4 regions of the Aquabacterium sp. A3 genome follow, and region 1 is predicted to be linked to each of the others. Evidence: predicted binding sites of a transcription regulator. Region 1 holds the regulator's gene; each other region holds the start of a gene.
What was found. Region 1 encodes sigma-54, which starts transcription at its own class of promoters, with help from an activator protein. Its sites were predicted from a motif close to TGGCANGNAANCTGCTTT; they were not measured.
Positions count from the first base shown of each region.

Region 1 (7,084 bases):
CAGGTGTGGCGGCTGCAACCCGGCGACGTGGTGGAGGTGTTTGATGGGCAGGGGCAGTGCTGGACGGCCGAGGTGGTCAGCATGGGGCGGCGCGAGGTGTCGGTGTCGCTTCGTGCGCCATGCGTGGTGAACAGTGAGTTGCCCGTGTCAGTGACCTTGGCGGTGGGGATGCCCGCCAATGACCGGATGGATTTTTTGGTGGAGAAGGCGTCCGAATTGGGGGTGACCCACATTCAGCCGCTGATGTGTGCCCGATCGGTGCTGCGGTTGGACGCTGAGCGTGCGCTGAAGAAGGTGGCGCACTGGCAAGGCGTTGCAGCGGCGGCATGCGAGCAGTCGGGACGCGTGTGCGTACCCACGGTGGCACCGGTGCGCACATTGACGCAGTACCTGCAGGCCGCAGCGTGCGAGGCAGGCGACGGTGTGCAGCGGGCGGTGTTGAGCCCTCGCGCCAGCGAGTCACTGGCGGGCTGGGCCGCCCGCGCGAAGGATGGGTCCAAGGGGGCGTCCAGCCTGGCCTGGGTGTTCTTGAGCGGGCCCGAGGGTGGGCTGTCGGCGGAAGAAGAACAGGCCGCCCTGGCGCAAGGCTGGACCGGTGTGCGCCTGGGACCTCGGGTGTTGCGCGCCGACACGGCACCGTTGGCCGCGCTGGCGGTGCTGGGCAGCCTGCACGAGGGCTGAGGGCTCAAGCCTCGTCGGCTGGAGCGGCCGGGCTTGGCGCGGGACGGACGTCATGGGCGCCGGCCACGATGTCGAAGCGGAAGAGGCGGCATTCGATGGGGCCGTTGAACATGACGACGCGGCGGCTTTCCTTGAGCCGCATGGCCGAAGGCAGCTTCATGTCGGGGCTGAGCACCCACGCCGTCCACCCCGCGTACTGCTGTTTCCACTGGCGCGCCAGTTGCTGGAAGAAGGTGTCGGCGCCAGCGTCGTCGAAACCCTCACGGCCTGTGCGTTCATCGGCGTTGCGTGAGCGGTAGGCATCGCGTGCGCTGCCTTTGGTGTCGATGCGCTCGCCATAGGGCGGGTTGAACATCATGACACCCTGGGCGCATGGGGCCGGTCGCTGGAGGGCATCGGCCGTCTTGAAAGCGATGGCGTGGCGCACGCCAGCCCGCTCCGCGTTGCGGGTGGCGAAGTCGGTCATTCGGAATGCGACGTCGCCCGCGTAGATGGCGACCTGTGGCGCACGCTGTCGCGCACGCGCGGCCTGCCGGAGTTGCTGCCAGGCGCCGAGATGGGGTTTGAACGGCAGGAGCTTCTCGAAGGCAAACTGACGTTGCAGCCCGGGCGCGATGTCGCAAGCGATTTGCGCGGCCTCGATGGGGATGGTGCCCGCGCCGCAGCAGGGGTCCAGCAGGGGGCCATCTTCGGGGCGCCCTTGCCAGCCGGCAGCGGCGAGCATGGCGGCAGCGAGTGTCTCTTTCAGCGGCGCTTCACCAGTGTCATCGCGCCAGCCGCGCTTGAAGAGCGCCTCGCCGGAGGTGTCGATGTACAGCAGCGCGCGGGCCTCGTCCAGGAACAGCTGCACACCCAGGTCAGGGTGTCGGGTGTCCACGCTGGGGCGCTCGCCGGTGCGTTCGCGCAGGTGGTCGCACACGGCGTCCTTGATGCGCAGGCCCGCGAACTGCAGGCTTCGCAGCGGGCTGCGGCGTGCCGCGACGTCCACGCGCAGGGTGTGACGGGGGGTGATCCACTGCGCCCAGTCGACGAGACGGCCCAGGCGGTAGAGGTCGTCTTCATGACGGTAGGTGGATTCGGCCACGCGCCACAAGACGCGCTGGGCCAGGCGGCTTTCGAGGTTCAGGCGCATGGCCTGCTCCAGCCCCGCCTGCTGCCGGGGGGCACCTTCGGGCAGATCGACGGGCGGACGCACCTCGATGCCGCCTCGGCCCTCGGACAGGCGCGCCGATGCCCCCAGGATGCGACGGGCCTCGTCGAGCAAGAGTGGCTCGACACCGCTGGCGCAAGACAGGAAAAGCACAGGCTCATGAAGCACACGGGGAGCCACATGGCCACCCCCGGGCATGGCGGCGGGCGCCGGGCGCGAAGGGCCTGGGCGCGAGGCAGGCGCCGGGACACGGCGGGGACGGGGGGCGGAGGTGGTCATGGGCAAGCGAGAGGCAAACGATCGGCGCGGCGACAGGGGCGGGCTCAGGCGTTGAGCACGGCAAGCACGTCCGAGAGGAATTCACGTCGGTAGAGGATCCAGAGCACCGCGAGGGTGGCCAGGGCAAAGAAGATCGGGGACACGAACCAGGCGATCACCGCGAACGACATGTAGTAGGCGCGCAAGCCATCGGCAAAGCTCTCGGCGGCCATGCCCATGAGCTTGCCCGCGCGCCGGATGAATTCGTCGCGATCGGCCTGGCCACGGTCGAACACGTCGACATTGGGCGCGGCCCCCACCAGGATGGCACCGAAGGAGTACACGCGCATGGACCAGGTGAAGCGAAAGAAAGCGTAAATGAACACGGACAGCAAGATGAGCAGCTTGATGTCGAAGACGAGCAGCGTGGTGCGGGCGGCGAACGGGATGTCCTTGACGAGTTCACTGGCGCGGTCGTGGGTGCCCAGCACCGCCAGCAAGCCCCCGAGGATCAGGATGGTGGTGGACGCCCAGAAGCTGGGGCTGCTGGCCAGGTTCTGGGTGATGGCGGCGTCCACGATGCGCTGGTCGCGGTGGGTGACCTGGGCCATCCAGTGCATGCGGTAGTGGTTGGTGCTGGCCAGCAAGGTGCGCTGCACCCGGGCTCGGCGCGAGGCGAACTGGGCATAAGCAACCCAGCCAAAGAAGAACAGGCTCAGGGCCGCCCAGTCCTGCCAGGGGAGGATGGCGATGGCTCGCTCAAATGGCAACAGCATGGGGCAGGGAGATGGAGGTGTTCACAAAAAGAAACGGTGACGAGAAGCGATGACGGCACCCCCGGCGGCCGCCAGCGGGGGCCGTCAGAGCGACTTGCGCAGGTTCGCGGGCGCGATCTTGAGGGCCTCGCGGTACTTGGCCACGGTGCGGCGCGCCACCTGGATGCCCTGCTCTTCCAGCATGGACGAGAGTTGGCTGTCTGACAAGGGCTTGGCCGGGTCTTCGGCGGCGACGAGCTGCTTGATCAGGGCGCGCACGGCGGTGCTGGAGGCGTTGCCGCCGGCTTCGGTGTTGAGCGATGAGCCGAAGAAGTACTTGAGCTCGAACGTGCCGAAGGGCGTGTTCATGTACTTGGCGGTGGTGACCCGCGAGATGGTGGACTCGTGCAGACCGAGTTCGTCGGCGATTTCGCGCAGCACCAGCGGTTTCATCGCGATCTCGCCATGGGTGAAGAAATTCTTCTGGCGATCGACGATGGCCTGCGAGACCCGCAGGATGGTGTCGAAGCGCTGCTGGATGTTCTTGACGAACCAACGGGCCTCCTGCAAGCGGGAGCTGAGCGAGGCGTGCGCGCCCTCGCCACCGCCGCGGGGGCCCCGGCTGGCACGCAGGGCCTGGGCGTAGAGGTCGTTGATGCGCAGCTTGGGCATGACGTCGGGGTTGAGCACCACCTTCCAGCCACGCCCCGACTTTTGCACGATGACGTCGGGCACGATGATGTTGGCCTCAGCCCGCGTGAAAGCCCGGCCGGGCTTGGGCTCCAGGCTGACGATGAGGGACTGTGCGGCCTTGAGCTGCGACTCATCGGCACCGGTGGCCGCCATGAGCTTGCGCATGTCGCGGCGGGCCAGCAGTTCGAGGTGATCGCGGCAGATGGCCCGGGCCACGTCGCAGGCCGGGTGATCGTCCTGGTCGCGCAACTGCAGCAAGAGACACTCGGAAAGGTTGCGGGCGCCGACGCCGACGGGCTCCAGGCTCTGCAGCCAGCCCAGCGCGCAGCGCAGGCGCGACAGGAGTTCGTCGCGCGAGTCCTCGTCGACATCGTCGTCCTCACCACCCAGCAGGCTGTTGGCAACGTCCTCCAGGGCGTCGGCCAGGTAGCCGTCTTCGTTGAGCGACTCGATCAGGACATCGACGGCCGCCTTGTCGGCGGGCGACAGGCGCATGCCATTGAGCTGGTGGCGCAGGTGCTCTTGCAGGCTGATGGACTCGCTGTTGCGCTCCAGCGGGTCGTGGTCGTCGTCGTCGCTGTTGTTGCGCGAAGGCGTTTCGCGGATGCCGTCAAAGTCATCGCGCTCGGTGCCGTTTTCCCAATCATCACGCTCGGTGGCGCCCGCTTCAAGCCCATCCAGGCCGGCAGGTTCGGCCTCACCGCCGGGGCCATCGGTGTCGGTGGCGCGGTCATCACGGCTGAGTTGCTCTTGCCGCTGCCGCTCGAACTCTTGCGAGGCGGCGGTTTCCAGCGAAGCAAATTCGTCGTCGGGCTCGAGGAAGGGGTTTTGTTCGAGCATTTGCTCGACTTCCTGATGCAACTCCAGCGTGGACAGCTGCAACAGACGGATGGACTGCTGCAACTGAGGGGTGAGCGCCAGGTGCTGAGAAAGCCGGAACTGCAGTGAAGGCTTCATGGCGCGGCTGCCTCACATGCGGAAGTGCTCGCCGAGGTAGACCTTGCGGACGTCGGCGTTGTCGATGATCTCGGCAGGGGCGCCTTCGGCCAGCACGCGGCCCTCGCTGATGATGTAGGCGCGATCACAGATCCCCAAGGTTTCACGCACGTTGTGGTCGGTGATGAGCACACCGATGTCGCGGGCCTTGAGGAAACGGATGATGCGCTGGATCTCCATGACGGCGATGGGATCGACCCCGGCAAAGGGCTCGTCCAGCAGGATGAAGCGCGGCTGGGTGGCCAAGGCACGCGCGATCTCGACACGGCGACGCTCGCCGCCCGACAAGGCCATGGCGGGGCTGGAGCGCAGCTTCTCGATGCTGAGGTCTTGCAAGAGGGTGTCGAGCCGTTGGCGCAGCTCGGCCTCGGACAGCCGTCGGCCTTGCGCGTCGTGCTGCAACTCCAGCACCGCGCGGATGTTTTCTTCGACCGTGAGGGCTCGAAAGATCGAGGCCTCCTGGGGCAGGTAGCTCAGGCCGCGACGTGCGCGTTGGTGGATGGGCAGGCGCTCGACCCGTTCACCGTCGATGTCGATGGTGCCGGCGTCAGCCCGAACCAGCCCCACGATCATGTAAAACGAGGTGGTTTTGCCTGCGCCGTTGGGGCCCAGCAGGCCCACCACTTCGCCGGCGCCCACCGACACGTGCACGTCGTGCACCACCGTGCGGGCACCGTAACGTTTGCGCAAGCCCTGAGCGTGAAGACGGGCCGTGGTGGCGTCGCCGGGAGTGGGGGGGCGAGGATCGCTCATGTGCTCAACGCCCGGCTGGCCCGGCTGCATTGGGGGCGTCGCTGCGAGGCGTGATCACGCCCTGCACGCGGCCACGGCTGGCGCCACTGTTGGCAGCAGGTGCACCGGCCACCTGGAAGACACCTGTTTTGTTGTCGTAGGTGATGGTGTCGCCCGAGACCCGGTCAGCGGCCTGCCCACCAGAGAGCCGACGCATGACGGCGCGCCCGGAAAACACGACCAGATCCTGCACGCCGTCGTAGGTGATGCGCAGGGCCTCGCCTTCGATGAACTCATTGAGACCTTCACGCTTTTGCCGGAAGTAGGCCCGCCCCTCTTGCCCACCAGAGGCCACGGCCGTCTGGGTGCCACCGGGGTTTTGCCGCACTTCGACGCGATCGGCCCGAACCACCATGGTGCCTTTGGTGATCTCCACCCGCCCCGTGAGGATGTTGACCCGGCTGGCCTCGTCCACACGAGCGGCATCCGCAGCGAAGACCAGGGGCTGTGCCCGGTCGGCCTTTTCGGCGTGCGCGACCGCAGCCAGCGCGGCGCCAGCCATCAAGGCTGAGCGCATCACCAGGCGCCAGCCAGGCCATGACAGGGGAAAACCAGTGGACATCAACAAAATCTTCGGCATGTTTCTTGCAGAAGATTCTGCCATGAAGCGCGGCCCAGCGCCAGTGCACCAGGCCCGTGAACAACAGCCTGATTCAGGCAGGGCGGCGCGATCGGGCGATCAGGGCGTTGGTGGTGTCCAGTGTACGCGCCGGCGTGCCATTGAGCGAAATGGACGTGTAGTAGCGTCCGGCAATGCCCAGCGCGGGCACGCCGTCGATGCGGTACGCATCGGTCAGCGAGCGGGCCTGGCGGCACTTGGTTTGCACCGCGAATGACTTGAACACGGCCATGAACTTGGCGCTGTCCACCCCGTTGCGGCCCACGAATTCGGCGATGGCCTCCGGCGTGTCCAGGCGCTGTTGCTGCTCGTGCATGGCCTTGAACACCCGGGGATGCAGGCTGTCGATCAGGCCCATGGATTCGATGGCGAAGTACAGCTGCTGGTGAACGCCGAAGGGGCGCTCACGGAACGCCACCGGCACGCGGCGAAAGGCGACATCGGCGGGCAACTTGCTTGACCAGCCCTCGACGAAGGGCTCGAAATGGAAGCAATGCGGGCAGCCATACCAGAAGAACTCGACCACCTCCACCTTGCCGGCGGGGGCAGACACGGGGGCCGGCTCGTTGAGGCGCACGTAGTGCGTGCCTTCGACGGGCCCGCCTTGAGCACCCGCAGGCGCAGACCACAACAGGCTGCCGGCGCCGAGGGTGGCGGCCGTCTGGATGGAAAACTCACGTCGATTCATGCAGAACTTCCTTTCTTGATCGCTCAGGGCTGCATCCGCACCAGGGCCGACTCGATGCCAGCGTCTTGAAGCTTGACGCGCACGGCATCGGCCTGCGCGCGCTCGGCATAGGGCCCCAGCCGCACGCGGTACATGGTGCGCCCATTGACCTCGCGCGCCTGGATGCGGGACTCCAGCCCCATCAGTGCCAGCCTGGCCTTTTGCTGTTCGGCTTCAGACTGGCTGCCATAGGCGCCCGCCTGTACCTGGTAGTTCAACGCATCAGCGGCGGGCGCGGTGGACACGGGTTGTCCCGACAGGATGGCGGCGGGGTCGCGGGCCACGGGGGCGGCCGCCCCTGACGCGGGCTTGGCGGGTGCGACCGGGGCGCTGGCGATCGGTGCGGCGGCGCTGGCGGCCGACTCGGCGGGCGCGATGCCCACGACCGGCTCAACGGGGGCCATGGGGCCATC
Region 1 covers NZ_JBBPEV010000006.1:564-7,647, forward strand. Annotated here, with positions in the region: gene WNB94_RS15735 (16S rRNA (uracil(1498)-N(3))-methyltransferase) at 1-681, shown strand, start outside; gene WNB94_RS15740 (THUMP domain-containing class I SAM-dependent RNA methyltransferase) at 686-2,029, opposite strand; gene WNB94_RS15745 (DUF599 domain-containing protein) at 2,155-2,865, opposite strand; gene WNB94_RS15750 (RNA polymerase factor sigma-54) at 2,950-4,494, opposite strand; gene lptB (LPS export ABC transporter ATP-binding protein) at 4,507-5,286, opposite strand; gene lptA (lipopolysaccharide transport periplasmic protein LptA) at 5,291-5,905, opposite strand; gene WNB94_RS15765 (thiol:disulfide interchange protein DsbA/DsbL) at 5,979-6,632, opposite strand; gene WNB94_RS15770 (SPOR domain-containing protein) at 6,656-7,084, opposite strand, start outside.

Region 2 (7,084 bases), on a different contig from region 1:
ACAGTTGGGCCGGCTTTTTGTCGATGGCGGCGCTCAGCCCCACCATCGCCACATAGCGTTTGACCCGTTCGGCCCTTTCTGCCGACGATTCAGTGGAATAGACACGATCGACCGCAAGGGCGACGTTGTCGCGCACGCTGAGCCATGGCATCAACGAGTAGCTCTGGAACACGATGCCACGATCCGGGCCGGGTCCCGTCACGGGCAGACCGTCTTTGAGCACCTCACCGCTGTCCGGTGTGGTCAGACCCGCCAGCAGGTTGATGAGCGTGGTCTTGCCGCTGCCAGAAAAACCAACGATCGCCACGAACTCGCCCTGTGCAATCGACAGGTTGATGTCGTGCAGCACCTCCGAGCGTTGGCTGCCCTGGCCATAGCCCTTGCAGACATGACGCAACTCCAGGGCCACCCCGCTGGTGGCGGCCGCAGGGGGGGGCGTGACGCTGCGAGTCTCTTCAGCGACCGAGGAGGTGGCCAGTGTGGACGTCATGCCGGTGGGCAGGGCCATTTTCAGGCTGGTGGATGTCATGAAGCCTCCCGATCAGCGGCGCGATGCCAGGTTCTGAAGCACCAGCATGAGTCGGTCCAGCGCAAACCCGATGAGGCCGATGGTGAACACCGCGACCATGATGCGACTCAGGGAGTCCGAGCTTCCGTTTTGGAACTCATCCCACACGAACTTGCCCAGCCCCGGGTTTTGCGCCAGCATTTCTGCCGCGATCAGCACCATCCAGCCCACCCCCAACGACAGGCGCATGCCCGTGAAGATGTACGGCAGGGCCGACGGCAGGATGATCTTGCGGATGCGGGTGCCCAAGGGCAGTTGCAGCACCTTGCCCACGTTGACCAGGTCCTTGTCCACCGAGGTCACGCCGACGGCGGTGTTCAGCAAGGTGGTCCACAGCGAGCACAGTGTCACCGTGATCGCAGAGATCAGGAACGACTTCTCGAACATCGGCTTGCCCGATGTCACGTACAAGGCGCTGACGATGAGGGTGACGATGGGCAGCCAGGCCAGCGGCGACACGGGTCGGAACACCTGCACCAAGGGATTGATGGCCGACTGGAATACCGGCGAGGCGCCGGCCAGGATGCCAAGCGGCACCGCCACGACCGTGGCCAGCATGAACCCGACGAACACGGTTTTCAGGCTGGTGATGATCTGGTCGAGGTAGGTTGGCTTGCCTGTCCATTGAAACTGGCGGGGCTCGTAGGTCGGGTCCTCGGCCATGCGCTTGCGGTTGCGCTCTTCCTGGCGTTCATAGAACGCCGCACGCTTTTCGCGTTCCTGGAAGTGATCCTGAATCAGCACCTGTGTTTGCTCCAGCACCTGCACCGGTCCCGGCACCGCGCCCAGGCTGGTCTGGATGCGTGCCGCTGAGAACGACCACAAGATCAGAAAGATGACAAAGGCGGTCAGGGGCACGCCCAGGCCCATGACCAGTTTGCGGCCCATCTCACGTGAGTCGCCGGCCGTGCCGAAGAGTTTGAGGACTTGTTCCATGGCGGTTTCCTTTGAGTGCCGCCCCGGTGGGGCGGCCTCGTTCGTGAGGTGGTCAGACCTTGTCTTTGGACTTCAGGCCAATCTTGAACTTCTCCAGGTAGGCGTTCGGCTTGCGTCCGTCGTAGACGACACCGTCGATGAAGCCATCCTGCGGACCCTTGAAACCGTCCGTGCTGGGGAAGTCGGTGGGCTTGGCCTTGCCATCGGCAATCAGCGCCTTGGCCGCCGTCATGTAGATGTCGGGGCGATACACCTTCTTGGCCACGTCCATGTACCAGCTGTCGGGCTTGGCCTCGGTGATCTGGCCCCAACGGCGCATCTGCGTCAGATACCAGATTGCGTCGCTGAAGTACGGGTAGGTGGCGAAGTAGCGGAAGAAGACGTTGAAGTCGGGCATCGGGCGCTTGTCACCCTTCTCGAATTCGAACGTGCCCGTCATGCTGTTGCCGATCACGGCGGCATCGGCGCCCACGTAGTTCGACTTGGACAGGATCTTCACGGCTTCGATGCGATTGGCCATCGAGGCGTCCAGCCACATGCAGGCACGGATCAGCGCCTTCACCACGGCGACGTGGGTGTTTGGGTACTTTTCCGCCCAGGCCCTGGAAACACCAAACACCTTCTCGGGGTTGTTCTTCCAGATCTGATAGTCGGTGATCACCGGCACGCCAATGCCCTTGAACACGGCTTGCTGGTTCCAGGGTTCACCCACGCAGTAGCCGTGAATCGTGCCGGCTTCCATGGTGGCCGGCATCTGGGGCGGCGGGGTGACCGACAGCAGCACGTCGGCTTTGTTGGTGCCAGTGGTGTCGTTCGAGGTGTAGTAGCCGGGGTTCAGGCCGCCTGCAGCCAGCCAGTAACGCAACTCATAGTTGTGCGTGGACACCGGGAACACCATGCCCATCTTGAACGGCTTGCCCTGGCTCTTCCATTTGTCGACGACCTTTTTCAGTGCATCGGCCTTGATCGGGTGCTTGACCTTGCCGCCTTCCATGGGCAGGTGAGGCTTCATCTCGTTCCACACGGCATTGGACACGGTGATGCCATTGCCGTTGAGGTCCATGCTGAAGGCGGTGATGATGTCCGCCTTGGTGCCGAAACCGATCGTGGCGCCCAGGGGTTGGCCAGCCAGCATGTGCGCGCCGTCCAGTTGGCCGTCAATCACGCGGTCCAGCAGCACCTTCCAGTTGGCTTGAGCTTCCAGGGCGACGTTCAATCCTTCGTCTTCGAAAAAGCCCTTTTCATAGGCGATCACCAGTGGTGCGCAGTCAGTGAGCTTGATGAAGCCGAACTTCAGGCTTTCCTTTTCAGGGTACCCCTTGGCGCGAGCCAGTCCGGGCAATCCCAGCGCGGTGGAGCCGACGAGTGCGCTGGCGCCGGCCAGAAACCGGCGGCGTTGATGGCGGCGGATCGGGTTGGACATCTGGGTAACTCCTTCAATGTTGAGCGGATGATCGATGTGAGCGGATGCGGAGACGACGACGTCATCAGGCAAAGAAAAAAGGTGCCACCGCAAACAGCGTGGTAAACCACTGCTGGCGTTGACACCTTTGTCTTGTTGAGCCCTGAGGCTCCTGAGGGAGATCGCCGTTGATCTCTTGCCCAACAAGCACGCAAGTGGTGTGCCAGCCCGGATGCCGTGCCTTGGTGCGTACGGGCCCCGGATCGGGACCGTCTACACTTGATGCATGAGTTCCGATCTGCAAAAAGGCACGCGTCTGGTGCTTGGCGTCGAGTCATCGTGTGACGAAACCGGCCTGGCGCTGGTGCGCATTCAGCCTGGGCAGCCCCCAGAGCTGCTGGCGCACGCCCTGCACAGTCAGATCGACATGCATCAGGCTTATGGCGGCGTGGTGCCTGAGCTGGCCTCGCGTGATCACATCCGCCGCGTGGTACCCCTGGCCCGGCAGGTGCTCGGGCAGGCGGGGCAGGTGCTGCAGGACATTGATTTGATCGCCTACACCCGCGGGCCCGGTTTGGCCGGGGCCTTGCTGGTGGGGGCCGGGTTTGCGGCAGCCCTTGGGGTGGCGTTGGACAAGCCACTGCTGGGGGTGCATCACCTGGAGGGCCACCTGCTGTCGCCTTTTTTATCGGTCGACCCTCCCACTTTTCCGTTTGTCGCGCTGTTGGTCTCTGGCGGGCACACCCAACTCATGCGCGTGGACGGGGTGGGCCGCTACACGCTGCTGGGCGAGACCGTGGACGATGCGGCGGGCGAGGCCTTTGACAAATCCGCCAAGCTCATGGGCTTGCCATACCCGGGCGGCCCCCACCTCTCCCGATTGGCGCAAGAGGGGCGGGACGACGCCTTCGACTTGCCGCGCCCCATGATGCACTCGGCCAACCTGGATTTTTCGTTTGCGGGCTTGAAGACCGCTGTTCGCACCAATCTGGTGCGAATGGGGTGGCTTGACGACGAGCTTCGTCTCAAAGACCCTGCGTCCCGGCCGGTGCTGGCCGACCTGGCGGCCTCCACGCAGGCGGCCATTGTGGAGGTGCTGGTGCGCAAGTCCCTGGCCGCGCTCAAGCGCACCGGCTTGCAGCGCCTGGTGGTGGCCGGGGGGGTTGGCGCCAACCAGCGCTTGCGCGACCAACTCGACGAGGCCGCCCGCCGGCGGGGGGGGCGGGTGCATTACCCCGAGCTTCACCTGTGCACCGACAACGGCGCCATGATCGCTTTGGCCGCGGCCATGAGGGTGCAGGCCGGACTGGCGCAGCCTCAGCATGCGGCGACGTTTGACGTGATGCCCCGCTGGGAGTTGGCGTCCATTTGAGTTCGGTGGCGGCTTTGGGGTATACTCCAAGGCTGCATTGTGAAAATCAATGCGGTATCACGCACGACCTGGGTTGGTTTCACCCGGGATCGCAAGTTCAACGCCGAAACCCTGCTTCCCGCCGCTGTCTGGTGGGGCGCCAGGCTCGGCACAGCCCAAGACTGGAAACACATGTCCATCGCTGACCTCAACAAGGCCGAGATCATCAAGGCCAACGCCCGTGGCCAAGCCGACACCGGCTCTCCCGAAGTGCAAGTGGCCCTGCTGACCGCTCGCATCAACGAACTGACCCCCCACTTCAAGGCCAACAAGAAAGACCACCACGGTCGCCGCGGCCTGCTGCGCATGGTCAGCCGTCGTCGCAAGCTGCTGGACTACCTCAAGTCCAAGGACTACGACCGCTACGCTGCGCTGATCCAGAAGCTGGGCCTGCGCAAGTAAGCACCACATGACGACAAAAAGCCTGTCTGGTTCGTTTCCAGCACAGGCTTTTTGTCTTTGAACGCCAAAGCTTCACTCGATCGGGCGAACGCTGTGTCATTCCAAGGGCCCTGTCCAGCAGGGTGCAGGGCAGGGCCCCTGGAATGGCATCGCGCATGAGTGGCGCAGGCGACCCGGCGGCCAAGGCCGTCATCCAACACAGGAGCATTCACTCATGACCATGTTCAACAAAGTCACCAAGACCTTCCAGTGGGGCGGCCGCACCGTCACCATGGAAACCGGCGAAATCGCACGCCAGGCCACCGGCGCTGTCGTGGTTGACATCGAAGGCACCACCGTGCTGGCCACCGTCGTGTGCGCCAAGACCGCCAAGGCCGGTCAGGATTTTTTCCCTCTGACCGTCGACTACATCGAAAAGACCTACGCCGCCGGCAAGATCCCGGGCAGCTTCTTCAAGCGTGAAGCCAAGCCCAGCGAGCACGAAACCCTCACCTCGCGCCTGATCGACCGTCCGATCCGCCCGCTGTTCCCCGAAGGCTTCTACAACGAAGTGCAGCTGGTCATCCACGTGCTGTCGCTGAACCCTGAAGTTCAATCCGACATCGCCGCCATGATCGCCTCCAGCGCTGCGTTGAGCATCGCTGGCATCCCCTTCAATGGCCCCATCGGTGCGGCGCGCGTGGCCTACATCAACGGCGAGTACGTGCTGAACCCCAGCCTGGCTCAGATGGCCGATTCCAAGATGGACCTCATCGTCGCCGGCACCGAAACCGCCGTGCTGATGGTGGAAAGTGAAGCCGACCAGTTGTCTGAAGAAATCATGCTGGGCGGTGTGGTGTTTGGCCACGAGCAAGGCAACGTCGCCATCAGCGCCATCCATGACTTGGTGCGCGACGCCGGCAAGCCCATGTGGGATTGGCAGCCGCCCGCCAAGGACGAAGCCTTCATCGCCACGGTCAATGGCCTGGCCGAAGAAAAGCTGCGCGCCGCCTACCAGATCCGCTCCAAGCAAGCCCGCACCCAGGCTTGCCGCGCCGCCTATGCTGAAGTCAAGGATGCGCTGACCGCCCAGGGCATCGAGTTCGACGGCGTCAAGGTTGAAGGCCTGCTGTTCGACATCGAAGCCCGCATCGTGCGCAGCCAAATTCTCGAAGGCGAGCCCCGCATCGACGGTCGCGACACCCGCACCGTGCGCCCCATCGAGATCCGCACCGGCGTGCTGCCCCGCGTGCACGGCTCGGCCCTGTTCACCCGTGGTGAAACCCAGGCCCTGGTCATTGCCACCCTCGGCACCGAACAAGACGCCCAGCGCATCGACGCCCTGACCGGCGACTTCCGCGACACCTTCCTGTTCCACTACAACATGCCTCCGTTCGCCACCGGCGAAACCGGTCGCGTGGGCTCGCCGAAGCGCCGTGAAATCGGCCACGGCCGCCTGGCCAAGCGCGCCCTGGTGCCGCTGCTGCCGCCGAAGGACGAGTTCGGCTACACCGTGCGTGTGGTCTCCGAGATCACCGAGTCCAACGGCTCGTCGTCGATGGCCTCTGTGTGCGGCGGCTGCCTGGCCATGATGGACGCCGGTGTGCCCATGAAGGCCCACGTGGCGGGCATCGCCATGGGCCTGATCAAGGAAGGCAACAAGTTCGCCGTCCTGACCGACATCCTGGGTGACGAAGATCACCTGGGCGACATGGACTTCAAGGTGGCCGGTACCACCGCTGGCGTGACCGCCCTGCAGATGGACATCAAGATCCAGGGCATCACCAAGGAAATCATGCAGGTGGCGCTGGCCCAGGCCAAGGAAGCCCGTCTGCACATCCTGGGCAAGATGAGCGAAGCCATGGGCGGCGCCCGTCAGGAGATCTCCGAGTTCGCGCCCCGTCTGTACACGATGAAGATCAATCCGGAGAAGATCCGTGACGTGATCGGCAAGGGTGGCGCCACCATCCGTGCCCTGACGGAAGAAACCGGCTGCCAGATCAACATCGCTGAAGACGGTGTGATCACCATCGCCTCGACCGACGCCGGCAAGGCCGACGACGCCATGCGCCGCATCGGCGAGATCACGGCCGAGGTCGAAATCGGCGCCATCTACGAAGGCGCGGTCACCAAGCTGTTCGATTTCGGTGCTCTGGTGAACCTGCTGCCCGGCAAGGATGGTCTGCTGCACATCAGCCAGATCGCCCACGAGCGTGTCGAGAAGGTGTCCGACTACCTGCAAGAGGGTCAGGTCGTGCGCGTGAAGGTGCTCGAGACCGACGAGAAGGGTCGCGTCAAGCTGTCCATGAAGGCGCTGCTGGAGCGTCCTGAAGGCATGCCTGAGGAACAGCCTCGGGAGCGTCGTGACCGTGGTGATCGCGGTGAT
Region 2 covers NZ_JBBPEV010000001.1:698,684-705,767, reverse strand. Annotated here, with positions in the region: gene WNB94_RS03075 (ABC transporter ATP-binding protein) at 1-529, opposite strand, end outside; gene WNB94_RS03070 (ABC transporter permease) at 542-1,504, opposite strand; gene WNB94_RS03065 (CmpA/NrtA family ABC transporter substrate-binding protein) at 1,557-2,927, opposite strand; gene tsaD (tRNA (adenosine(37)-N6)-threonylcarbamoyltransferase complex transferase subunit TsaD) at 3,193-4,278, shown strand; gene rpsO (30S ribosomal protein S15) at 4,450-4,719, shown strand; gene pnp (polyribonucleotide nucleotidyltransferase) at 4,934-7,084, shown strand, end outside.
Region 2: a site for sigma-54 is predicted at 3,115-3,132, ahead of WNB94_RS03065 (CmpA/NrtA family ABC transporter substrate-binding protein). Genes of this name have one in related genera too.

Region 3 (7,084 bases), on a different contig from region 1:
GTGTCGGTGTACGACAAGGTGTACAGGTTGTCGCGCTCCGTGGCGCGGATGCGCACGTTTTTGGTCACCTCGTCGATCAAGGCATCGCGCTGCTCTTTGGTCTTGACCGTCAGGTCCAGGTCGGCGCTGCGGATCAGCCGCTCCACATTGGGCCGGCTGATCAAGGTGCGGCTCAGCATCAACACCTGCTGCTCCACGTCGGGCTGCACCGCCAGGCCCGACATCAGTGGGCGCAAGATGCTTTGCGTGTCCACGTGCACCCGGGCAGAGGCCTCGAAGCGATCCTTCATGGTCAGCACGCCGCCAGCGGCCAACAGCGCGGCCACCCACGTCACGGCCATCCCCGCGCGGCGGTACTTCCACATACCGCGCAGGATGGTCAGCACCTGTTTGATCAGTTCTTCCATGCAGCGCTCGCCTCAGCCGGCCAATGAAAAGGTCAAGGACACGAGGTCAGAGCAAACCTTGCGGAATGATCAGGATGTCGCCTGGCAGCATCTCGACGTTGGCACCGATGTCGCCCCGCTTGAGCAGGTCGTGCAGCCGCACCGAATAACGCTTGCCACCGTCTGCGGCGCGCACGATCGTGGCCGAGTTGCCGTCTGCAAAATCGGTCAGGCCGCCCACGGCGATCATCACGTCCAGCACGGTCATCTTTTGACGGAAGGGCAGCGCCTGGGGTTTGGCCGCCTCACCCACCACGCGCACCTGCTCGCTGTACGGGCCCACAAAGTTGGTCACCACCACGCTGACCACCGGGTCACGCACCAGTGCCGACAAGGCCTTCTCGACGTCTTGCGCAATCTGCTTGGCCGATTTGCCCTGCACCACCATGTCAGACACCAGCGGCGACGAGATCTTGCCGTCCGGGCGCACCGGCACCGTCATCGACAGCTCCGGATTGCGCCATACGGAAATGCTCAGCGTGTCGCCCGGGCCCACCAGGTAGTCATAACTGGCGGCGGCCTCGACCGTGGCGGGCGCAGGTGGGTAAGAGGCGCAGCCCCACAGGCTGGCACACAACACGCACAGCCACACCCGACGCACCCACTGCATAAGATCAAACGTTGTTGCGACCAAGATCGCCTCCCATGTGTGTAAACAGATTCGACACAATCGGATACTTTATCGCACCCACCCCTCGGCAGGATGACCGCCCCCCTAAAGCGTGCCCCCCCTGAGTGCAGGGGAAAACACCACTGTACGGGCGTCGCGTGCATTTTTTACGGCCCCCGCCGCCTAAACTTGAGCACAGGGGCGGACACGGCCTGCGCCGCCCCCAGTCATGCCCACCAACCTGTCGGTTTTTTTGACACACCAATCAGAATTCGGCATGCCAGATTTCGCAAGTCATTGATTTTAAAGGCGCAAGCCAAGCTGGCACACCATGTGCTTATTGGTTGGCATCTGGCAGCGCACCTGTGCTTGCCAACCGGATCAAGTCAGCAGTCATTTCAATCGGAGAGTTCCATGAAAAAGTTTGTTCTGAGCGCAGTTGCAGCTGCCTTCGTGTCCACCGCTGGTGCCACGCCATTCGTGATCGACAACGGTGCCGACTTCGGCGGCAACAGCAGCACGCAAACCAGCACGGTCGACAACCTGGGCTTCACCGGCACCAGCTTCTACACCGTGTTCCTGAACAACAACACCAACGTGGGCTCCCAAGTTCGTGTCACCAACTCGCTGAGCGTGCTGAACACCTACGGTTTTGGCACCACCGGTCTGGCCGCCCCTGCCGATCCTGACACCATCAACATCGACACCCTGAACACGGGCGTGGCCGATGGCAATGGTTTCACGAACGGCACACCCTTCGGCTACGGCTTCTTCGGCACCTGGGGCCTGACCTACAGCCTGGACCTGACCGGCACCATCACCAGCGGTGGCTTCATCAACTACACCGGCGGCACCGTCACCCTGTACTACCGTGACTCCACCGTGCCCCCCGGCACCAAGGTGGCTGAGCTGGACGTTGTCACCAGCAGCAACAACACCAACCAGCTGGTGCTGGAAGGCGATGTCGACTACAGCTGGGTGGGCGCTGATGCCTTCGTGCAAAACTTCTTCGTGGACGCCGGCACTGGCCAAAGCTTCTACGACATCGACCCCGAGGCCCTGACGTGGCGCATCAACGCCACCGAAAGCCCGAGCACCATCACCGCCTCGACCATCGTGGCCAACGAGCCTGGCACCTACCTGTTCCGCCGCACTTCGCTGGACGGCAACATCACCTTCAACGTGCCTGAGCCTGCTTCGATCGCCCTGGTTGGCCTGGCCCTGACCGGTCTGGCCGTGGCCACCCGCCGCCGCAAGCAAGCCTGATTCAGGTTTTTTGCTGAACGTAAAGCCCACCTTTGGTGGGCTTTACTGCTTTCTGGAGGGGCTGAACCCTTTGGTAGGATGCGGCGATGCAACGTCGTGTCCTCTTCCTCTGCCAAGCCAACCTCTGCCGCTCTCCGCTGGCAGAAGCGGTCTTTCAGCGCCACCTGGCGCTGCGCGGCATGAGTGACAAGGTGCGGGTGTCGTCGGCCGGCATTTCGCGCTCGTCGCAAGGCCAACCGGCCGACCCTCGCGCCGTCAAGCTGGCACTGCAGCATGGCTACCAGCACATCCAGCAGCACCGAGCCCGCCCCGTGCAAACCTCCTGGTTTGCCCAGCACGACCTGATCCTGGTCATGGACCAGGACAACCTGCGCTCGGCCCTCAAGCGCTGCCCGGACGAGCACCACCACAAGGTGCACCTGCTGCTGAGCTACGCCGGCCTGCCCGCCCCCCACACCGTGCCCGACCCCTACTTCGGCAGCGCACAGGGCTTTCAGCGCGTGCTCAGCCTGTGCGAATCCAGCGTGGATGGCGCCTTGCGCCGCCTGCTGATGGACCGCACCCCCGTGCACTGAGTGGCATGGAGGCGCACCAAGGCGGGTCGGTCAGCGCAACACTGGCAGCCCGGCCAGCGTCTGGTCCATGGCGTCCAGCACCTGGCGGAAGCGGGCATCGTTCAAGCCCCCGAACCGCCGAATGAACTCGGGCCGGTTCAAAAACTCCGGCAAGCCGTCCACCTGAGGCACAAAATCGCGGTCTGACAACAGCGCGGCCTCACCCCCCAGGCGGTGCAACAGCGCCACCGGGTCTTGGCGGGCGCGTTGGCCCAGCCGGATCCCGGCACGGTTCATGACCAGGTCATTGAAGCTGAAGCCACTGCCGCCCAGGCCCTTGTCGGCGTCGGCCATTTCCTTGTAGAGGCCCACCGTGTCGGCCACACGCCCACCCACCATCAGCGACAACAAGGTCGACAAGGTGTAGTGCTGCGCAAAGTCTTCGCGCGCCAGCAGTTGCACCGACACCGGCGGCAGCACCGGCAACACCCCCGCCACCGAGCGCGGCAGCAGTTGATGCAGTGACAGGCGGTTGGCCGCCAGCGCCACCGCCACCAGGGCGGCCCGGTTTTCTCGGGCGGCCACGTCCTGTGCAGACAAGGCCTCGCTGGCGGCGGGCATCAGGCTGGTGGCCAGGGTGCGCTGCTGTGCGTGCACAAACACCGCGCGCATCAACTCGGGAAGGGGCATGCCGGGGCGGTACCGCATGGCCGGCGGCACCCGGCTCAGGGCCTGCACCACCACACGGTGATAAGCCACCAGGCGGGGCCAGTCTTCGGCAGGCACCACCAGGGCCACCGTGCGGCCTTGCAGCTCGGGCGTCCAGTGCAGCGTCAGCAGCAACTGCTCATCGGCCACCTGGGCCTGGGCCACGGCCGCCACCAGCAGCTCGGCGGGCTCCAGCAACTCGTGGCGCGCCAGTGCCTGGCGGGCCACCCACAAGGCCAGCGCCGGGGGCACCCCCACGCGCCCCACCTTCACCTGCGCCAGCTCAGGCGCGCCCTGCTCGCGCCAGCGCAGCCCCACCGTCACGTTCAACCATTCACCCAAGGCGCTCAAAGAGGCCAGCGGCGTGGCCCGCACAGGCACACTGCCCTCCAGCCACAGCACCTGCTCGTCGGCGCGCAAACGGGCGCGGCCCTGCGCCACACGCCCTGCCGCGTCCTGGGCCACCGAGGCCAGGTCGGCCAAGGGCAGGTTCAGCACCAGCGGCTCGCCATGCAAGGTTTTGAACAACAAGCCCCGGTGCATCAGGCCGCGCACTTCGCGCAGGCTCTCGGCGGGCCGGGTCACGGGTGCCTGCGGCACCAAGGCAGCACCCTGCGGCAGCGACATCAACAGCACCGCCATGGCCGCAGCCGCCATCAGCCCCAGCAACACCAGCAGCGCCACACCGCGCCACAGCCAACGCCACCCACCTTGCATCACCAACGTCCCTTGTCCAGGCCGCACCCGCCTTACAGTGACAGCTTGACGAAGATCCGCTCGGGAATGTGCGTGATCACAAACATGATCGCGCGCCAGAACCCCGGCGTGTAGACCACCGCCCGCCCCTTGTCGATGCCCTGCACGATATCACCGGCCACCTTCTGCGGGCTGGCCCACAAGGCCCCCTTCTTGAAGCTGGCCGTCATGGGCGTGTCCACAAACCCCGGCTTGATGGTGACCACCGCCACGCCGCGCTTGGCCAGGCGCTGGCGCAAGCCCGAGGCAAAGGCGCTCACCAGGGCCTTGGCACTGCCGTAGACGTAGTTGCTTTGCCGGCCACGGTCACCCGCCACCGACGAAATCACGGCGATCGCGCCCCGCCCCTGCGCTTCGAACTGCTCGGCCGCCAGCCCCATCAGGTGGATGACCGAGGTGCCATTCGTGTGCAGCTCTTGCAGCGCGTAGGCCGGCTCACGCTGGGCACGCGCCTGGTCTGACAGGGTGCCGTGCGCAATCAGGATGGTGTCCAGGCCGTCCAGGGCCTCGGTGGCCCGCTGCAGCAGCGCGGCGTGGCTGTCCAGCGCCAGGGCATCAAACACCATGCCGTCGGCACGGTTGGCCCCCCGGGTGCGCAGGTCAGCGCAGGCCGCCTGCACGGCGGCCTCTTGCCGGGCCGCCAAAAACAGGCGGTCGCCACGTTGCGCCCACTGGCGCGCACAGGCCTGGGCCATGGCCGAGCTGGCCCCCACGATCAGTATTTTTCTCATGCTTGCTCCATCACGCGCCGCCAGAAACCCGAGCTGATGCGTGGGTCTACATAGGGCACAAATTCTTGCAGGCGCGGCTGCCCCTGGCGGAACATGGCCGCGCTCATGCGGCCATCCTTGGCCGGGTACAAGCGCCCGCCCGCCTCGCGCACGATGTCGTCCAGGCGATCAAACAGGCGGTGCAGGTGCGGCCCCACATTCGGAAAATCCAGCGCCAGCGTCGTGCCCGGCTGCGCAAACGACAACATCCCGCGCGACGGCGGCGCGCCAAACTGCTTGAGCACCGCCAGAAACGAACCCAGCCCGCTGTCGGCAATCGCCTGCAGCAAAGCCCTCGTCACGGGCAAGGCATCGGTGGGCGGCACCACGCACTGGTACTGGTAAAAGCCGCGCGGCCCGTAAATGCGGTTCCATTCACGCAGGGCATCCAGCGGGTAGAAAAACGGCCGGTAATGCTGCAGCCCGCGCACCGCATCGCCCACCTGACGATGAAAGTACAGGGTGTTGAAGGCCTTCAACGACAGCGGGTTCACCAGCGACAGCGGCGGCGTGAAGGGCACCACCCGCGAGGGCGTCACCACCGACGGCGTCAAGGCACGCGGCAGGCCCTGCACATCGATCAGCGCCGGGGCGTGGTTGGCCCGGCTAAACAAACCACGGCCCAGCCGAGGCCCACTGAACGCACAGTCGATCCAGGCCACGGTGTACTCATGATCTGCTTCCGAGGCCGCCGACAAGGCAAAAAATTCCTCCAGGCTTCTGAAGCGGATGGTTTCGGCGTCCATGAAGGGGTTGTGCACCCGGCGCAACTGCAGCTCGGCCCAGGTGATGAGCCCCGTCAGCCCCAGCCCGCCAATGGTCGCGGCCAGCCAATCGGCGTGTTCATCGGGGGTGCAGTGCAGGCGCTGGCCATCGGTGCGCAGCAACTCCAGCGCGCGCACATGGTTGCCAAACGAGCCCGCCACATGGTGGTTCTTGCCATGCACGTCATTGGCGATGGCCCCACCCACGGTCACGAACTGCGTGCCAGGCGTCACTGGCAAAAACCAGCCCTGGGGCACCACCAGCTTCAGGATGTCGGCCAGCAGCACCCCGGCCTCGCAGCGCAGCACCCCGGTGGCGGCGTCAAAGGCCATGAACCGGTCCAGCGCCGCACAACGCCACACGGCGCCACCCGGGTTCAGGTTGCTGTCGCCATAGCTGCGGCCATTGCCATACGGCAAGGCGGTGCAGCCCTCGCGCGGCAACACCAAAGGCGCGTGCCGGGCGGTCAGGCCCAGCACCTCGTGCGGCTCACGCAGCACGCGTCCCCACGAGGTGATCACCTGGGTGTTCATGCCGCCATCACCAGCACCGCCGCTGCCGCCGCGCCGGTCAGCAGGCTGGCCGGGTCTTTCAGGGCATACACCAGCGGGTCGTCGTGCATCTTGCCGCGGTGCGTCAGCATCCACACTCGGCTGATCCAGTACAGCATGATGGGCACCAGCAGCCACATGTACTTGGGGTGGCTGTACAGCATGGCCTTGTCGGGCGTGTTGATGTACAGGCCCAGCACCAGGATACTCAGGTAGCCCGAAGCCGCGCCCAGGCTTTGCAACAGCGACATGTCGTCCACCTCGTAGCCGCGCCCCTTGGCAGACAGCTTGCCCTGCTCGCGCATGGCGTGCAGCTCGGCATAGCGCTTGACGATGGCCAGGCTCAGGAAGATGAAGATCGAGAAAATCAGCAGCCAGAACGACAGCTCGATGCCCGTGGCGGCCGCCCCGGCCACCAGGCGGATGGTGTACAGACCCGCCAGGGCCAGCACGTCCACCATCACCATGCGCTTGAGGCTGAACGAATACGCCAGCGTGGCGGCGTAATACATCAGCAGCACCGCCATGAATCGCTCTGGCAAGCACAGCGACAACAGCAGGGCCGCCACCAGCAGGGCCGGTGCCATGGCCATGCCCCACAACAGGCTCAAGCGCCCGGCGGCAAAGGGCCGGTTGCATTTGCTGTGGTGTTGCCGGT
Region 3 covers NZ_JBBPEV010000001.1:1,229,940-1,237,023, forward strand. Annotated here, with positions in the region: gene WNB94_RS05395 (XrtA system polysaccharide chain length determinant) at 1-407, opposite strand, end outside; gene WNB94_RS05400 (XrtA/PEP-CTERM system exopolysaccharide export protein) at 454-1,056, opposite strand; gene WNB94_RS05405 (PEP-CTERM sorting domain-containing protein) at 1,471-2,322, shown strand; gene WNB94_RS05410 (low molecular weight protein-tyrosine-phosphatase) at 2,409-2,897, shown strand; gene WNB94_RS05415 (hypothetical protein) at 2,928-4,301, opposite strand; gene WNB94_RS05420 (SDR family oxidoreductase) at 4,334-5,071, opposite strand; gene WNB94_RS05425 (FAD-binding oxidoreductase) at 5,068-6,408, opposite strand; gene WNB94_RS05430 (UbiA family prenyltransferase) at 6,405-7,084, opposite strand, start outside.
Region 3: a site for sigma-54 is predicted at 1,379-1,396, ahead of WNB94_RS05405 (PEP-CTERM sorting domain-containing protein). Genes of this name have one in related genera too.

Region 4 (7,084 bases), on a different contig from region 1:
GGTCGAGTTCACCGCCGTGCGCGCGCAAGGGCCAGGCGGTCAGAACGTCAACAAGGTCTCCAGCGCGGTGCACCTGCGTTTTGACATCAGGCGGTCGACGCTGCCGGACGCGGTGAAAGAGCGCCTGCTGCAGTCCCGTGATCAGCGCATCACCACGGAAGGCGTCATCGTGATCAAGGCGCAGACTTCACGCAGCCGCGAGCAAAACAAAGCCGAGGCCCTGGCCCGACTGGAGGCGCTGATCTTGCAAGCCTCACGCGTGGCACCTGTGCGTCGCCCCACCCAGCCTACGCGGGCAGCCCGACAGCGCCGCCTCGAGGCGAAGTCGCAGCGTGGAGACATCAAGGCGTCGCGGACCAGGGTGCGGCCGTGAGCGAGGAGGTCGCCATGCTTTTGAAATCGGTCCCGTCGTGGCTGTGGTCGATGGTGTTCGGGTGGCTGCTGTTGTGCACGGCCTTGTGCATGGCGTTGTGGCTGGGTGGGCCCCGTCATCCAGCGCCCATGGTCAGCATCAACGAGCCGTTCAAGGCCTTGAGTCGCGAGGGGCTGCCCGATCTGCAGTACGTTCAAGCTGAAGATGGGCAGTCACTGGCCTACCGTGCGTACGTGCCAGCGGGAACGGCCAAGGGCTGCGTGGTCCTGGTGCACGGATCGTCGGCCACCAGTGTGAGCATGCATGCGGTGGCCCGTGCGTTGGTGACGGCCGGCCACGTGGTGTATGCGTTGGACATGCGAGGCCATGGCGCATCGGGGCCCAAAGGGCACATCGACCACGTCGGCCAGCTTGAATCGGATCTGCATGCCTTTGTGAAGGCTGTTCAGGTGCCCAGGCCATCAACCCTGCTGGGCTTCTCATCAGGGGGTGGGTTTGTGTTGCGCGTGGCGGGCAGCCTTCAGCAAGGCGATTTTGACAGTTACCTCCTGGTGTCTCCATTCATCAGCCAGGATGCTCCCAACCAACGCCCAGGCAGCGGCGGGTGGGTGCATGTGGGCGTGCCGCGCATCGTGGCGCTCACCGCCCTCAACGCGGTGGGCATTCGCTGGTTCAATCATTTGCCGGTGACGGCGTTTGCACTGAACGCGGAAGCACGCAGTCACCTGACGTCCACGTATGACTTCAACCTGGCCAGCAATTTCAGGCCCCCAGCCAACTACCTGGCCACGATGCAGCGGGTGCGGCGTCCGCTGTCGGTGTTGGCCGGTGCCGAGGATGAGGCCTTCGTGAGCGCTGCGCTGCAAGGCATGGTGCGCGATGCGGGCCAAGCCTGGCCCGTCGAGATATTGCCCGGCCTTGGTCACATTCCCATGATCCTGGCGCCTTCAGCCCTTCAGGCCGTGGTGCGCCATGTTGCGCATCTTCAAGGGGGCGCAGCCGGGCAAGACGGTATGCTGCGTGATCCGCTCGCTCATTGAACAGGCCACACGCCATGTCCAGTCGCACCCAGAAGCTCCACACCATCACCAAGCGGCTCATCCTCATGACCTCGCTGGCCCTGGCCGTGGTGGTGGCCATCTTCGCCTCCTCGTTCATTTTTCAGCAGCGCCTCATGGTGTCCTGGCTGTGTTTCGGCTGTGGTCTGCTGGGCGGCTTCGTCAGCATCCAGCAGCGGCTCAAGAACCTGCCTGACGAGGAGCTCGAGCTTTTGTCCGAGTCGTGGTTTCAGATCCTGCTGGTGCCGGTGTACGGCGGCATCTTCTCGCTCGTGCTGTATGTGGGCTTTCTCAGCGACATCGTCAGTGGCCCCTTGTTTCCGCGCTTTGCCGTCCCGCCATTCAGCGAGCCCTTGCCCACGGCCGATGACCTGATCAACTTCCTGCGCAGCACCTATCCCGCCACCGGCCCCGACCTTGCCAAACTCTTGTTCTGGACCTTCGTGGCCGGGTTTTCCGAGCGCTTCGTGCCCCAGATCCTGCAGCAGCGCGAACAGTCCACCACCGAGCCCAAAAAATGACCACCACCAACGCTGCGCCCGAAGCCGTGCTGACCTTCTGGTTTGACGAGATCCAGCCCAGTCAGTGGTGGACGGTGGACGCGGGCTTTGACGAGGCCTTGGCAGCGCGCTTTGGCGGCCTGCTGACCCGCGCCGCCCGGGGCGAATTGGTGGACTGGCGCGAGACGCCGCGCGGCCGCCTGGCCGAGGTGATCGTGCTGGACCAGTTCTCGCGCAACATCCACCGCGGCACGCCAGGCGCCTTTGCGCAAGACCCGATGGCCCTGGCCCTGGCGCAGGAGGCCGTGGCCCGGGGGGCGCTGTCCGCGCTGAGCGAACCCATGGAGCGCACCTTCTTGCTGATGCCCTACATGCACAGCGAGTCGGCACTCATCCACCGCCACGCCGAGCCGCTGTTCAAGCAGTGGGCACCGGCCACCAATCACGATTACGAGCTGCGGCACAAGGCCATCATCGACCGGTTTGGACGCTACCCGCACCGCAATCAGGTGCTGGGACGAGCGTCATCCGATGAGGAGCTGGCGTTTCTGCGTGAGCCCGGCTCCAGCTTCTGAGCCGGCTCAGAAGCGCCGCACATACACCGCCCCGCCCTCGGCCGGCAGTGGTGGGGCGGGCACGTCTTTGCGTGCGCTCGGGCTCACCGACACCGTCAGCTTGAGCTCGCTGAGCAGCCGCATGGCCACGTCCAGGGTCAAGGGCGTCTGGCCCTGCAGCATGGGTGCAAGCTGCCCACGCGAGACCCCGGTGGCGGCCACCATCTGAGCGATGAAGCGGGACCACGCGAGGGCTTTCAGCGCCTCCAGCAGCAAGACGCTGTCGCCCCGCATCAGGGCGTCCGACACGAAAGCGGCCAGCTCTTCTTCGGTGTCCAGGGCGGCCATCAAAGGGCCTCTGAGTGCATCCATCACGGCTCCAGGCAATACCAGGCAGTGTCTGCACAGAATGTTACAGGACGTTGCCACGTCGCTGTGGCGCCAGATTGTCGCGTGCTCGTCCCTGCATGCCTCCACGCCTCCTGCACTTCAGGGGGGAGACGAGGCCGTCGGGTGCCCACGCTCGCATGCATCCTTGCTACATTGGCTTGCAATTTGATGACGCATCAGGAGCCGACACATGTCTCACAGCCCTTTGTTGGATCATGCCCGCCAATGGGTGCAAGCCGGATTGATCGCAGCCATGCCCATGAGCGCCATGGCCGTGGTCGAAGTCGATGAAACGCCGGCGGCCCCCTCCACGGCCGAGCTGGAGGCCGGTTATTCGGCCACGGCCACCTATTCGAATTCGGGCTGGTTCACTGGCGAGATTGACACCACCAAGACCAGCGTCAGCACGCTGGGTCTGGGCTTCAAGCTCAGTGGTGACAACCGGTTTGAAGATGCGCAACGCTACACCAAGTCCTATTATTCATGTGACGACTCAGGCTGCGATGCCGGTAGCGTGGTGTACAGCCGTGGCGACACCACGGGCATCGCCATGGTGTGGGGTGGTCGAGTGACGGGCGAGTTTGGTCAGGATGATCGCCTGATGGCCGGCTACGAGTTTTTGCTGGACTGGACGCACACGCCCGTGGCCGATGGTCTGTACGACTATGCCTCGGTGAGCTGGAACCTGGTGATCGGCGTCAACGAAGGCAGCTGGGATGGCTCGCCCTATGTGCCCGAGCAGTACCAGTCTTTGCCCGGCAACATGGGTGGCTACACCGGCAGCGCCAGCGGTTACCTGGACACGCCTGGCAGCTCGTGGATCACGGGCGAGATCGAGGCCTGGTTGCCCACGCCTGACTACACCCCGGAGGGCGGCTGGCACTGGTTTGCGCAACTGACGGTGGATTTTGACGAGGCGGGTGTCAGATGGACATGGCCTGGTGACCCGGCGCCGGCCAGCATCAATGGCGACTATCTGCGTGTGATGGTGCCCAACCAGTCGATCGACGTGGGCATCAATGCCATCCCCACTGCCGTGCCTGAAGCCGGTTCGGTGGCCATGGCGCTGGCCGGGCTGGGTGTGGCAGGCGCCATGGTTTGGCGCCGTCGACGTCAGGGCCATTGAATCGTTTGCGCGTTCTGCTGCTGCAAGGGCAGTCGGTTCACGACCGATCCAGTGGCGCGGCGCAGAGCATGCGCCAACTGGCCGAGGCCCTTGCGCTGGCGGGGGCACAGGTGCATGCCTTGTGCACCTCGGGGTGTGAAAACGCCGATCCACTGAGCCACCTCGCGACCACGTTGGCGCGTGCGGGGCAGCCCTTGAACCACGCTTCGGCGCCTGGCACCTGGCTGCACTGGACGGACCGGGGCGTCAGCACCGATCTGCTCGTGACCGTTCCTGCGCGTCGCCACCACTGGTGCGATGACTGGGGCGACCGATTCGATGCCCGCTACCTCGCGGTGCTGGAAGAAGCCTCCATCGACGTGGTGATCACCTTTGGCCAGGACGCCGCCGACATGCGGCGGTGGGCATGGGCGCGTCAGCGTGGCTGCCGTGTGGTGCGTGTGATGCACAACCAGAGCGCCATCGCCGAGTCCGGGGCGAATGAGGTCGACGAAGTGTGGGCCCCCAGTCATGACCTGGCGGGGCGCTATGAACAGGCGTGGTCACGCCCGGTGTGGGTGTGCTCCACGGCGGTCTCCGCTCTGCCCGAGCCTGACGCGGCCGATGTGTTTGAGCCGTCTGCGCCACCTCGTGCATTCGTCACCTTCATCAACCCCGAGGTGGCCAAGGGCGCCGATGTGGTGGCCCACCTGGTGGCCCGCTGGCAGACCGAGCGGCCTGGGCAGCCAGTTCTGATTGTCGAAGGGCGTGCGGGCGCCATGCAATGGCAGGCAGCCCTGGCGCGGGCGGGGGTGGCGCCACGGTCTTGCCCGCAGGTGTTTGTGGCGCCGGTGCAGGATGACCTGTCGGCCATCTGGGCGGCCAGCAAGGTGGTGCTCATGCCCTCCCTGGTGGACGAGGCGGCCGGCCGCGTGGCCCTGGAAGCCATGGGCCATGGCGTGGTGCCGCTGGTGTCCAACCGCGGCGCGTTGCCCGAAACGGTGCAGCATGCCGATTGGGTGTTGCCGCTGCCGTGCGGCATGTCCTGGAGGCAACCGGCGGCGGTTCCGCCATCGGTGACAGACACCTGGGCCCAGGGCATTGCACCCTACCTGGACGATGAAGCCCGGTGGCGGCAGGCCTCTGCGCGGGCGAGGGCCCTGGCGCAGCGGCACCGTCTGGACCGGATCGGGCCCGCGTGCCTGCAGCGCCTGCAGGCGCTGGTGGCGGCGTGAGTTGGGCGCAGCCCCCTAGTTTCAAGTTCGCGCAGGTGATCGCGCGCGTCATCAAGCCGCAATAATCACCGACTTCATGTGCGGCCGGCTGGCCGCCCCACCACGCACTGGGAGATTGCCATGTCCACCCCCTTTCACCCCATCATTTACGTGCGCGGCTACGCCATGACGGCGGGCGAGCGAGACGACACGGCGGCCGACCCGTTCTGCGGCTTCAACCTGGGCTCGACCGTTTACCGGGCGTCCGTGGACCGCAAGGCCCCGCCTCACAAGTTCATCTTCGAGTCCCCCCTGTTGCGCCTGATCAGCGATTTTGGCTATCAGGAGGTCTATGAAAACGGCTACGACATCCTGGCCCCTGAATGGCAGCCGCGCGAAGGCCAGCAGGGCATCAGCGCCCGCTCGGTCATCATCCACCGCTACTACGACGATGGCTCGCGCCTGCTGGGCAATGGCAAGCCCAAAGAGATCGAAGACTACTCGCGCGAGCTGAGCGCGCTGATCTTGCGGGTGCGCGATCTGGTGGTGGCGCAAGAGGGCATCAAGCCGGAAGACTTCAAGTGCTACCTGGTGGCCCATTCCATGGGTGGCCTGGTGTGCCGTGGCCTGCTGCAGAACCGCAAGCTGGGCACGGCGGCGGCCCGTCAGGCGGTGGCCAAGCTGTTCACGTATGGCACGCCACACAACGGCATCGATGTGGCGGGCATCAACGTGCCCAGCTGGCTGGGGCTCAACGAGATCAACACCTTCAATCGTGAGCGCATTGCCGAGTTCCTCGACATGAAGGCCATCTACAAAAAGTATGGCCGCGTGGACTTCATGCCCGCCTCGGCCCTGCCCATTCAGAACGTGTTCTGCATGGTGGGCACCAACCGCAACGATTACGACGCAGGCGCCGGGCTGTCGCGCACCTTCGTGGGCCATGGCAGCGATGGCCTGGTCAAGATCGAGAACGCCTCCTTGTGGGGGCTCGATGACCGCTTGCAGGTGACCCAATCGGCGGCCACGGGCTACACCTACCGGGCCCACTCGGGCGTCTTCGGCCTGGTCAACAGCGAAGAGGCCTACCAGAACCTGGTGCGCTTTCTGTTTGGTGATGTGCGCGTGGACATCTGGCTGAAGATCGACGAGGTGAGCCTGCCCAAAGACCTGCAAGGCAAAGACGTGGAGGCCCTCTACCAGTTCGAGCTGGCCGCCTCACCGCGTGGCAAGCGATGGCAGCTCACACGGCGCATGGCCGAAGAGGACTCGCCCGCCTGCCGCACGCACCGGCACCTCACCGACCCCAAGACCAAGGGCGCGCGCCTGGTGTACCTGTCCACCGTGTTCCTGGCCAACCGGGCCCGGGTGAATGACCAGGATCCATCGCTGGCGTACCACATGGACCTGGGCGTGCGCGTGCCTGATTACGAGGTCAACCGCCGCTTCTGGCCCAACAGCCACTTTGAGGGCGCCTACCTGTTTCGCGACCAGTTGGTGGTGAAGATGGTGCCACCTGCGCAGCCTGGGGGCGTGTGGTCGGTGGCCCATGGCTGGGCCTCGAAAGGTGTGGGGCAGGCCACCGAGGCCACCGACTACCGCGCGCTGGGCCAGGGCCTGTTCGAGCTGAAGGTGGACTTTGCCAGCTCGGGCCAGGCACCCGGCATCAAGGGTCAAGTGCTGTTGTCGGCATCGGCCTGGAATGTGTGACACTCCGGGCGCATGAAAGCTGTATCCCTGCGCGCCGACGTTCTGGCCGGCATCACCACGTCCTTTGCCCTGGTGCCCGAGTGCATCGCCTTCGCCCTGGTGGCGCAACTCAACCCGCTGATGGGCCTGTATGGGGCCTTCATCATTTGCACCATCACGGCCCTGATGGGTGGGCGGCCC
Region 4 covers NZ_JBBPEV010000002.1:383,252-390,335, forward strand. Annotated here, with positions in the region: gene arfB (alternative ribosome rescue aminoacyl-tRNA hydrolase ArfB) at 1-373, shown strand, start outside; gene WNB94_RS10925 (alpha/beta hydrolase) at 388-1,413, shown strand; gene WNB94_RS10930 (hypothetical protein) at 1,428-1,952, shown strand; gene WNB94_RS10935 (DUF924 family protein) at 1,949-2,506, shown strand; gene WNB94_RS10940 (helix-turn-helix domain-containing protein) at 2,513-2,857, opposite strand; gene WNB94_RS10945 (PEP-CTERM sorting domain-containing protein) at 3,066-4,001, shown strand; gene WNB94_RS10950 (glycosyltransferase) at 4,007-5,215, shown strand; gene WNB94_RS10955 (esterase/lipase family protein) at 5,336-6,904, shown strand; gene WNB94_RS10960 (SulP family inorganic anion transporter) at 6,917-7,084, shown strand, end outside.
Region 4: a site for sigma-54 is predicted at 3,030-3,047, ahead of WNB94_RS10945 (PEP-CTERM sorting domain-containing protein). Genes of this name have one in related genera too.